DNA from 3 places in the Paenibacillus sp. NRS-1782 genome. Region 2 is predicted to be linked to each of the others. Evidence: riboswitches for the same ligand, from Rfam matches in the RefSeq annotation. Region 2 holds a riboswitch; each other region holds the start of a gene.
The links. A riboswitch is a leader RNA that binds a small molecule or an ion and turns the genes downstream of it on or off. The one in region 2 is predicted to bind glycine.

Region 1 (3,273 bases), on a different contig from region 2:
ATATCCATGCAGCCAGCGGACCCGCTACCATCGCGCCGAGGAACATCGGAATGTCCGCCCCGACAATGACACCCATCGTCATAATGGCCCCGATCACACCTCCGCGCTGTCCGTGAATCATGGTGCCACCCGTATAACCGATCAGCAGTGGCAGCAAATAATTTTTCATCGGATCAACCAGTTGTGCAAAACCCTCATTCGGAAACCATCCGGTCGGAATAAAGAGTGCCGTGATCAATCCCCACGCGATAAAGGCCCCCATATTGGGCATAACCATACCACTGAGAAAACGGCCAAAACGCTGTACGGCAACGCGCGCGCCTCCGTTTGAATTGGACTTTGCGTCCACTGTGCTCATATTCATATCCTCCTTATAGGTAAAAAGCATCACTACCTTTTCTTAAAATTCATACTAAATGACAACGCTATCTTCATCAACGAAATGAAAACGTACTTTCGTCATGAACATTGATGACAACATTTAAATTTAAGGTAAACAGGCGCGAAATCCTTCTGCATAATTCCTCTTAATATGGCCTGTAACATGAGTGTTTAGTCGAAAAACCATCCTGTCATCAGTACAATTTATGTATGAGATCTATCCTCTAAAAAAGATAAAAGAACGTAATTACGCTTTCCAAAAAAGACAGCAAAAAATAGCCGCTATGCCCAATCATCGCGACTATTTTTATACAAAACAGAGCGGACAAACGCCACTCTTATTCAGTTATCCAACCTAATTTGCCCCATTATTACTCATTGGCAGTCAATTGCTCGTACTGATCCGCAGACAGCAGCTTGCTTAGTGCTTTCTCTACATCTTCTCCAAGCTCCACTTCGATCATCCAGCCTTTTTCATAGGGAGACTCGTTCACCAGCTCAGGCGTGCTTTCCAGCGCTTCATTCACCTTCAACACCGTTCCCGTCACCGGAGCGAACAGGTCGGATACTGTCTTTACCGATTCAATAGTACCAATCTCTGCCCCCTGCTCAATCGTTGCTCCCTCCCCAGGCAGCTCCACAAAAACGATATCCCCCAGTTGATGCTGTGCAAAGTCCGTAATACCGATTCGTACCGTTCCATCCTCTGTGCGCTGAACCCACTCGTGTTCCTCTGTGTACCACAATTGCTGCTTCACTTCACTCATCCTGCTCCGCCTCGCTTCCATATGGATTACATCGTTTCGCCTACCCGTCTGTGACAGGTTAAGATTATGACAACAAGAACTCTCATGTCAATAATACTAACAAAAATATTTCACATTTCTCCATATATCGTTCTAACTAAAAATACGACAGGATATAACAAACGCTTACATAACCTTATTTATGAATAAAATGTTTTTAATAATGTTTTTCATGACATTTTTGTTGACATTTCGAATAAATTTGCGTATTAATGGGTTATAACAAGTGCTTTTGGAAATACCCGATAACTGTAAACGCGGATGAACGTGGAGGGAGAGACTGCCAAAACTCGCTAGCTGTTGCCGCCTGTGAAAACAAGGTAGCCAGCGAGTGGAATCAAGCTGTTACCGGCAGGGCCGGATGACGTTTAGCTGATCCAAGGGCAGCGCCGAAGGAGTAAACCTGCACCGCAGGTGAATCTCTCAGGCAAAAGGACCTCTGCCGGACGCATCTCTGGAGAGCATTCGCCATACAGGCGGATCACCCAAGGGGAAACCTGGTACGCACCGGGGTAACTCTCAGGTATCAAGGACAGAGCTGAAAAAAAGTGTGTGGACTGCCGTCCATACGTTTTTTTCGGCCTGTCTTTTTTGTTTAGCTGATCACACTGGATAGGAGTGAAAAAATGACTAACTTGCGAAAAACGCCGCTGTATTCCTCCTACGGCACGCTGCCGGGGGTTCGTTGCATTGATTTTGGCGGCTGGGAGCTGCCTGTACAGTTCAGTGGCATTCAAAAGGAGCATGAGGCCGTCCGACAACGTGCGGGAATGTTCGATGTATCGCATATGGGTGAATTCTTGGTCGAAGGCCAGGAAGCCGAAGCATTTCTGCAACAGGTGACGACGAACGATGTCAGTCAGTTGGAGCCAGGTCAGGCCCAATACTCTCTCCTGTGTTACCCGGATGGAGGTGTAGTAGACGACCTGCTTGTTTACTGTAAAGGGTCGGAGCGTTACATGCTCGTTGTGAATGCCTCCAATATCGACAAGGATTGGGATTGGCTGCTTCGCCATGCTCCTGCATCCGTTCATCTGGAAAACGTATCAGATGCGTTAGCACTGCTGGCGTTGCAAGGACCTGAAGCTGCTCGTATTACCGCAGCCGTGACAGACGTGGACATTACGAATCTGGCATCCTTCCGATTCCGTGAGGATGTGCAATTGTTCGGGGCAAAAGCGCTCGTCTCCCGCACCGGGTACACGGGTGAAGACGGTTTTGAATTTTATGTGCCCGCTGTGGATGCACCGGCAGTGTGGGACGGATTGCTTCGCATCGGTGAGCCGCATGGTCTGGTTCCCGCCGGACTTGGGGCCAGGGATACGCTGCGCTTCGAGGCACGGCTGCCGCTGTACGGACAGGAGTTGTCCGCTACCATTTCCCCACTGGAAGCTGGTTTAGGCTTCTTCGTCAAGCTGAATAAGGGGGGTTTTATCGGGAGAGAGGCCCTGCAACGTCAGAAAGAACAAGGTATTCCACGCAAGCTGATCGGACTGGAAATGCTCGACCGCGGCATCCCACGTGCCCATTATCCCGTTTTTGCGGAAGGACAGCACATTGGCGAGGTCACAACGGGAACCCAGTCGCCCACCTTAAAGCGTAATCTGGGTTTGGCTCTAGTGGACAGTCGTTTCAGTTCCCTATCCACACCGTTGGAGGTCGAGATTCGTGGCAAGCGCCTGCGCGCCGAGGTGGTAGCAGCGCCCTTTTATAAACGTCCACGCTGATTTAATACTATAACTATCGTGATCCATTACTAACGCTGCCCCGTTCGCAATCGTTTATTAATCATTTGTTAATCGTTCTACGTTTTTACGATTTTGTTGGTTGAAAGGAGCCAGACCCAATGAAACAGCATCGCTATCTTCCCATGACTGAACAGGATCAAGCCGAAATGCTACGCGCGGTCGGCGCATCGTCTATCGACGATTTATTCAGCGATATTCCTGAGGCGATCCGGTATAAGGGGGAGCTGCCCCTGTCTTCTCGGTTAGACGAAAGAGCCTTAACCCGCCACTTATCAGGACTGGCCGGGCAAAATGCCAATACAGACACGCACGCCAGCTTTCTCGGCGCAGGGATTTAC
Region 2 (3,273 bases):
ACATTGTCCCATTACGAAACACCGCTAGGTCTGACACAGAAATATAATGGCTGGCTTGGTCGTGAAGTGGTACAACACTACGTCAATTATGCCGAAACGGTGTTTACACGTTATAAGGATAAAGTGAAGTACTGGCTGACTTTTAATGAGATCAATGTGATGACGATGAGTCCGTTCACAGGTGGTGGTGTGGTCATTGACCGTGTAGATAACAAGCAACAAGCCATCTATCAAGCCCTGCATCACCAGTTTGTGGCGAGCGCATTGGCGACAAAACGAGGACATGAGATTATTCCTGGCTCTCAAATCGGCTGTATGCTGGCTCGTATGGAAAGCTATGCACATACGTGTAACCCGGAGGATGTGCTGAAAAGTCAGCATGAAAACCAGATGAATCTGTTCTTTACGGATGTACATGCCCGTGGGGAATATTCAAATTATATGAACCGTTATTTTGAAGAAAATAATATTGTTTTGCACACAGAACCCGGCGATGCCGAGATTCTGAAAAACAACACGGTCGATTACATCTCATTCAGCTATTACATGACCTTGACTGTCTCGGCAGGTCCGGAAGGTGAGAAGGCAGCGGGGAACCTGATTGGAGGCGTGAAAAATCCGTATTTGCAATCCTCTGACTGGGGCTGGCAGATTGATCCGATCGGCCTGCGTGTTACGCTGAACACATTATATGACCGCTATCAAAAGCCGCTGTTCATCGTGGAAAACGGCTTGGGTGCATATGACAAGGTGGAAGAAGACGGCTCCATTCACGACACGTATCGCATTGATTATTTGCGCCAGCATATTGCCCAAATGAAGGAAGCGATTACGGACGGTGTGGATTTGATTGGTTACACCAGTTGGGGGCCTATCGACCTTGTGAGTATGTCTACTTCCGAAATGTCCAAGCGTTACGGATTTATTTATGTTGATATGGACGATGACGGTAACGGAACACTGAAGCGCTCCAAGAAGGACTCTTTTGACTGGTACAAAAATGTAATTGTCACTAACGGAGAAGAACTGTAATCCAAGTTAACTGAATATAACCCAATATGGTCTGGGGGTGGGTGCGGCTGAGAACATCATGAGGATGAATTCGGCCAAGTCCGCCCTTATTTTATAGGCTCGTCCTAAAAAAACGAAACACCTTCACAAATTTTTCACTTGTAAAAAGCTGAAAGTTTTCTGTATAATAAAAACAATTTCATATGTCTGGTTGATGTTTGCGGGAGATGGAACGTAAGTTCCGACCGAAGGGGCAAAACTCTCAGGTGCTTGGGCTGATTACAGCAACAAGCGGGACCGTAAACGGACAGAACTCTGGAGAGACCCTTAATTGGGCGCCGAAGGTGCACCGCAGATATCATCTGCTTAAACTCTCAGGCAAAAGGACAGAGACGCGAATAACCTGTGACAGGGGATGCCCTAGGCTTTTTTATGAGCTGTTAGTGGCTGAATCCTGCACAAGATGGTTGTATTTTTTCGTGCCTTTAACCTCTCCAGGAGTCGAATCAGCGGATTTGACTCTTTTTTGTTTTTTAATATGCTAGAGGAGCGGGTTGAAATGAATTTGGTACATGTGCTAGAAATGATTGACAGCTGGATGTGGGGAGCGCCGCTTCTAATTCTCGTCATGGGCACTGGGTTGTGGCTAACGATCCGTCTGAAGCTACTTCAGGTTGTTCGATTGCCCCTGGCGCTCAAGCTAATTGGTAAAGCGCCGGATGAAGGCAGCGGGGATGTCAGTAGCTTTGGAGCATTGAGTACAGCACTCGCAGCTACTGTAGGTACAGGAAGTATCGTTGGCGTTGCGACTGCGATCAAACTGGGTGGACCCGGCTCATTATTTTGGATGTTGGTTGCAGCTTTTTTCGGAATGGCAACCAAATACGCGGAAGGATTATTATCCGTTAAATACCGTGTTAAAGACCGGAACGGACAATTTTCGGGTGGACCCATGTATTATATTGAAAAAGGGCTTGGCCGCCGTTTCAAGCCGCTGGCGATGTTGTTTGCCTTTTCTGGTATTCTTGTAGCGCTATTTGGAATCGGTACTTTTCCGCAAGTAAAGGCTATCGTTTCTTCTACGGAAAGTAGCTTTGGAATACCAACAGTAGTTACAGCAATCGTTATTTCCGTGTTAACGGCTGTTGTAACGATTGGAGGACTCAAAAGTATTGCCAAGGTATCCACAAAGATCGTTCCATTCATGTCGGGGCTCTATATCGTAGTTTGTTTAATCGTTCTCATTAAGTTTGCAGGAGAGCTGCCTCATGCGATCGCTTTAGTATTGCAAGGGGCTTTCTCGACCACATCCGCGACTGGTGGTTTTGCCGGAGCCACGATTATGCTGGCGATGCGAAGCGGGGTAGCCAGAGGTATTTTTGCCAATGAGGCCGGACTGGGCAGTGCACCAATTGCAGCCGCAGCTGCCAAAACCAAATGGCCTGCGGAGCAAGGGCTAATATCCATGACAGGCGTATTTATCGATACGATGATTATTTGTAATCTGACAGGGTTTACGTTGCTAGTTACAGGAATATGGAGTGGAAATGATGATGGAGGTCTGATGACCCAGCATGCGTTTTCCAGTGCCTTTCCGGCTGGGGCAGAGCTCGTGACGATTAGCCTTATTTTATTTGCGTTCACAACGATACTTGGCTGGAACTACTACGGGGAGCGCTGCGTTGAATATTTGCTTGGGGTCAAGTGGATTAAACCGTATCGCTATCTATTCATCGCTCTGGTAGCAGGAGGCGCGTTCATCAAGCTGGAAGCCATTTGGCTGCTGGCAGATATCTTTAACGCCATGATGGCCTTCCCGAACTTGATTGCACTGCTTGGCTTGTCGGGAATTGTAGTTGCTGAGACCCGTACCTATATGGATTCCCTGTACCCCAACAAGAAAAAGGGAATGCTTGCCGGTGCCAGTGCCGGAGCAGCCATAGACATAGAAGAAAAAGGACAAACAGTCAACTCATAAAGGAGTGTCCCTCAGCCACTACAGGTTGGGAGGACACTTCTTTTTTTACTGTAAATATCGTCTTATTCAAGCTCTTTTGATGTTATTGTTGTGGGCTATGACTGGATTCCAAGGGCTTCGGCAAGGCGGGCGGCTAAAAGTCATTGTGGGTTTTCTGGTTGTCAGCATCGGCTTGTCCTTGGGCGGGACGACAGGTTATGCTATTAATCCGGCTAGAGATTTGGGGCCGCGTCTTGTGCATTGGTTGCTGCCGATTGTAGGGTCATTGTTTGGGGGCGCTTTCG
Region 3 (3,273 bases), on a different contig from region 2:
CTGTGGATGTCGATACGCTTAAATATCTGCAAACCGACGAAGTCTCGCTGAATTTGAAAGCAGGACAGGTAGCCAAGGTTACGGCTACAGCTACGTATAAGGATGAGTCGGAGAAGGATGTATCCAAGCCGGCAGTCTGGTCCTCGTCCCGAATTATTGTTGCCACAGTCAAAGACGGCAGCATTAAGGCACAGGGTAAAGGTAAAGCTGTGATTACCGTGAAATATGCAGGAAAAACGACGAAGGTACAGGTGAACGTACAGTAAGAAAAAAGGGGTGTCCCAAAAGCCATGGAAATGGCAATGGGACGCCCCTTTGCTTTAAGAAGGATATTCGGTGGCACTACCGCTTAGAAGCTATGACTTATCCTTCTTGGCTGGTATGTTGCGCGTAAGCGACTCCGTCAGACGCTTGCCGGTCGGCGTTTGGGCCAGGCCGCCCTTGGCTGTCTCGCGGTGCTTGGATGGCATCGCGCTGCCGACTTCGAGCATCACGTCGATGACTTCGTCAGACGGGATGGCGCTGCGCACACCCGCCAGAGCCATATCCGCAGCGGCAAGCGCGGTCACGGCTCCCAGCCCGTTGCGCACGATGCACGGAATCTCCACGAGTCCGGCGACGGGGTCGCAAATCAGGCCGAGCGTGTTTTTGAGCGCGAGGCCTACTGCATGGATGGCCTGGTCTGGCGTACCGCCGCGCAGCTCGACCATGGCCCCTGCGGCCATCCCGATGGCTGAGCCAATCTCGGCCTGACAGCCTCCCTCCGCACCGGAGATGAAGGAATTGTTGGCGATGACGTAGCCAATCGCTCCAGCGGCGAACAGTCCGCGCACCATATGCTCGTCATCCCAGCCGAATCGCTCCTGCGCGCTGATGAACACGCCGGGGATGACTCCGCATGAGCCTGCGGTGGGCGTGGCGACAATGCGACCCATGGACGCATTGACCTCCGATACGGAGAGGGCATACGCCATGGCGAGTACCGAGGCATCGCCGGAGCAGGTTTCTCCTGCGCGCAAATATTCCGTCAGGCGTTTGCCGTCGCCGCCCGTCAATCCGCTGCGGGATACAGTGTCCTGTGTTTGCCCGCGATGAACGGCTTCCTTCATGACTTCGTAATAATCAGACATTTGGCGGAGGATTTCTTCCTCTGGTGTGTTCGTCTCTTGCACCTGTTCCTTGATCATCATGCGCCCAATCGTAGTGGATTCCTCGGCGCACAAGGCACCTAATTCATGCAGATGGCTAAACCGCATCGGATTCAGCTCCTTTTTTCAAGTTAATCATTTTGATTTCATACATATGAGGCAAAGCTCGCAGCTCTGCAATTAATTTAGCCGGAGCGGGACTATCTGTTTCAATGGCAGTGAGCGCTTCGCCATCCCGGCCTTTGCGATCCACGTGCATGTAGGCAATGTTAATGTCAGCTGCGCCCAGCGCCGAAGTCACCGCGCCCAATGTTCCGGGCTTATCCGAGTGGAGAAGCACCAGCGTAGGCAGCTCTCCGGTTAGGTTGACCCGGAATTCGTTGAGCTGCTGAACATGAATGTTTCCGCCGCCGATGGAGGAGCCTAGCAGCGTGCGTTGATCTTCACCCTTCCATAGCTCGAAGCGGACCGTATTCGGATGAGGGGCGGGCAGTCCGCTGACAGCCAACTCTACTTCCATCCCGGCCTGCTCTGCACATTGCTCGGCATCTGGAATCCGGTAGTCGTCTGTATCGTAATTCAGCAGTCCGGCAATGAGTGCCAGGTCTGTGCCGTGTCCCTTGTACGTATCGGCAAATGAGCCGTACAGCGTCATGCGGGTACGGTCAGGTTGCACACCGAGCCAGTGCCGGGCAACACGTGCGAGCCGCACCGCGCCAGCGGTATGTGAGCTGGAGGGTCCGGTCATAGCCGGACCGATAATAGAAAATACATCCTTGAAACGCATGGTGTGGCCCCCTGTATGTTTGAATACCATAGTATATGGTGCTGCCGCGCCTTTGCGCGGGTGTGACGGCTTCTAATGCTGACGCAGCATGTGAGTACAAAAAAGGACAGGATAAGGAAATTTCCCTTATCTCTGTCCTCGTTACCTGAGAGTTTCGTACGGTGTCATACCCGCCTTACCCCTTGGGTGGCTTGCGCTCTCTCCAGAGTTGCGTCAGATGACGATACATGGACCTGAGAGATTATCCGCCAGCCGGGTGCTGACGTCTTGCTCCTTCGGTGCTGCCGGGATGTGATTCCCAGACAGGCTCTCCCGTCATCTTCATTCGCGTATACCGTTCAACATTTCCTCCTAAGCGTAATGTATGCCATGCCTGGTGTCAATCACAGGTTGGGATTTTACATAATTTAGGACTCTTCGTTCCATTCGGCCAGGTCAAGGCAGAGGGCGCGTTGACGGTAGCAGAAGCGCTTCAGCACCAAAGCATGGAGCCTATTCCAATCCGGCCAAAGGCATGAGTACGGAAGAAGCTGCATCTCCGGTTATTTTTGGTGCTGAAAATTAATCTGTGGTTGGTTTTTTCAATGATCGTGATAGTCTATTCTTAATTGATATATCCATATACTGGTGATAGGATAAGTTCAAATTATTCCGACTAAATCGGTGTGTAATGTTCATGAGAAGTTTAACATCAAGCGTGGTGCGCATAAGCAGGACAAGACCATGGAGAATGGAGGAAGCATATACATTGAGTAGCGAGCCGGTGTTGGAAATCAAAGGGTTAACGGTATCTTTTGGCATTAAGGATGAATATTACCCCGCAGTCGACCATCTGGATCTGACGGTCAACCCCCTCATGCGCTCAAGGACCTACAGCAGGCGCAAGCTTCCATTGAGGAGCTTCGCACCTCAATGGAAGCTTGCGGATCGGTATCACTTTGCTGGAGCTGGATAACCGGATGGACCTTGGCATTGTGCTGACAAAACGTTCAGGCTGGCGGCAGCCCTGATCATGCTACGCGTGCTGAATGCTAATGAGTGCGCACCTCCAGCCTGCGTGCAAGCAGCGACATGCTGTAATTAACAGCGAAGTACAAGAAGGCGGCGAATAGCAGAGCAGGAATGACGAAGGACTGATTTTGACCGCCAACAATCTGAATGTTATGCGTCAGCTCCGGCAGACTGATAATGACCGCGAGAGAAGTATCCTTGAGCAGGGAAATGAACTGGCTGACGATAGGTGGCACCATGCGGCGGAGCGCTTGTGGCAGAATGATATGCCATAACGTTCTGGAATAGCTCAGCCCGGAGGACCGTGCGGCTTCAATCTGTCCTTTA

Region 1: it holds a riboswitch for glycine, as region 2 does, so the genes downstream of both, gcvT (glycine cleavage system aminomethyltransferase GcvT) here and ACIFQM_RS13760 (alanine/glycine:cation symporter family protein) in region 2, are expected to answer to the same signal.
Region 3: it holds a riboswitch for glycine, as region 2 does, so the genes downstream of both, sdaAB (L-serine ammonia-lyase, iron-sulfur-dependent subunit beta) here and ACIFQM_RS13760 (alanine/glycine:cation symporter family protein) in region 2, are expected to answer to the same signal.

The regions. Positions count from the first base shown of each region.
Region 1 is NZ_JBITPH010000058.1:67,867-71,139, forward strand. Features, by position in the region: gene ACIFQM_RS21240 (PTS mannitol transporter subunit IICB) at 1-358, opposite strand, end outside; gene gcvH (glycine cleavage system protein GcvH) at 753-1,148, opposite strand; glycine riboswitch at 1,449-1,636, shown strand; glycine riboswitch at 1,637-1,733, shown strand; gene gcvT (glycine cleavage system aminomethyltransferase GcvT) at 1,814-2,914, shown strand; gene gcvPA (aminomethyl-transferring glycine dehydrogenase subunit GcvPA) at 3,034-3,273, shown strand, end outside.
Region 2 is NZ_JBITPH010000037.1:25,011-28,283, forward strand. Features, by position in the region: gene ACIFQM_RS13755 (glycoside hydrolase family 1 protein) at 1-1,032, shown strand, start outside; glycine riboswitch at 1,223-1,299, shown strand; glycine riboswitch at 1,317-1,411, shown strand; gene ACIFQM_RS13760 (alanine/glycine:cation symporter family protein) at 1,571-2,989, shown strand; partial or broken gene ACIFQM_RS13765 (aquaporin) at 3,087-3,273, shown strand, end outside.
Region 3 is NZ_JBITPH010000041.1:13,871-17,143, forward strand. Features, by position in the region: gene ACIFQM_RS16215 (Ig-like domain-containing protein) at 1-266, shown strand, start outside; gene sdaAA (L-serine ammonia-lyase, iron-sulfur-dependent, subunit alpha) at 357-1,256, opposite strand; gene sdaAB (L-serine ammonia-lyase, iron-sulfur-dependent subunit beta) at 1,246-1,935, opposite strand; glycine riboswitch at 2,147-2,260, opposite strand; gene ACIFQM_RS16230 (hypothetical protein) at 2,684-2,890, shown strand; gene ACIFQM_RS16235 (amino acid ABC transporter permease) at 2,967-3,273, opposite strand, start outside.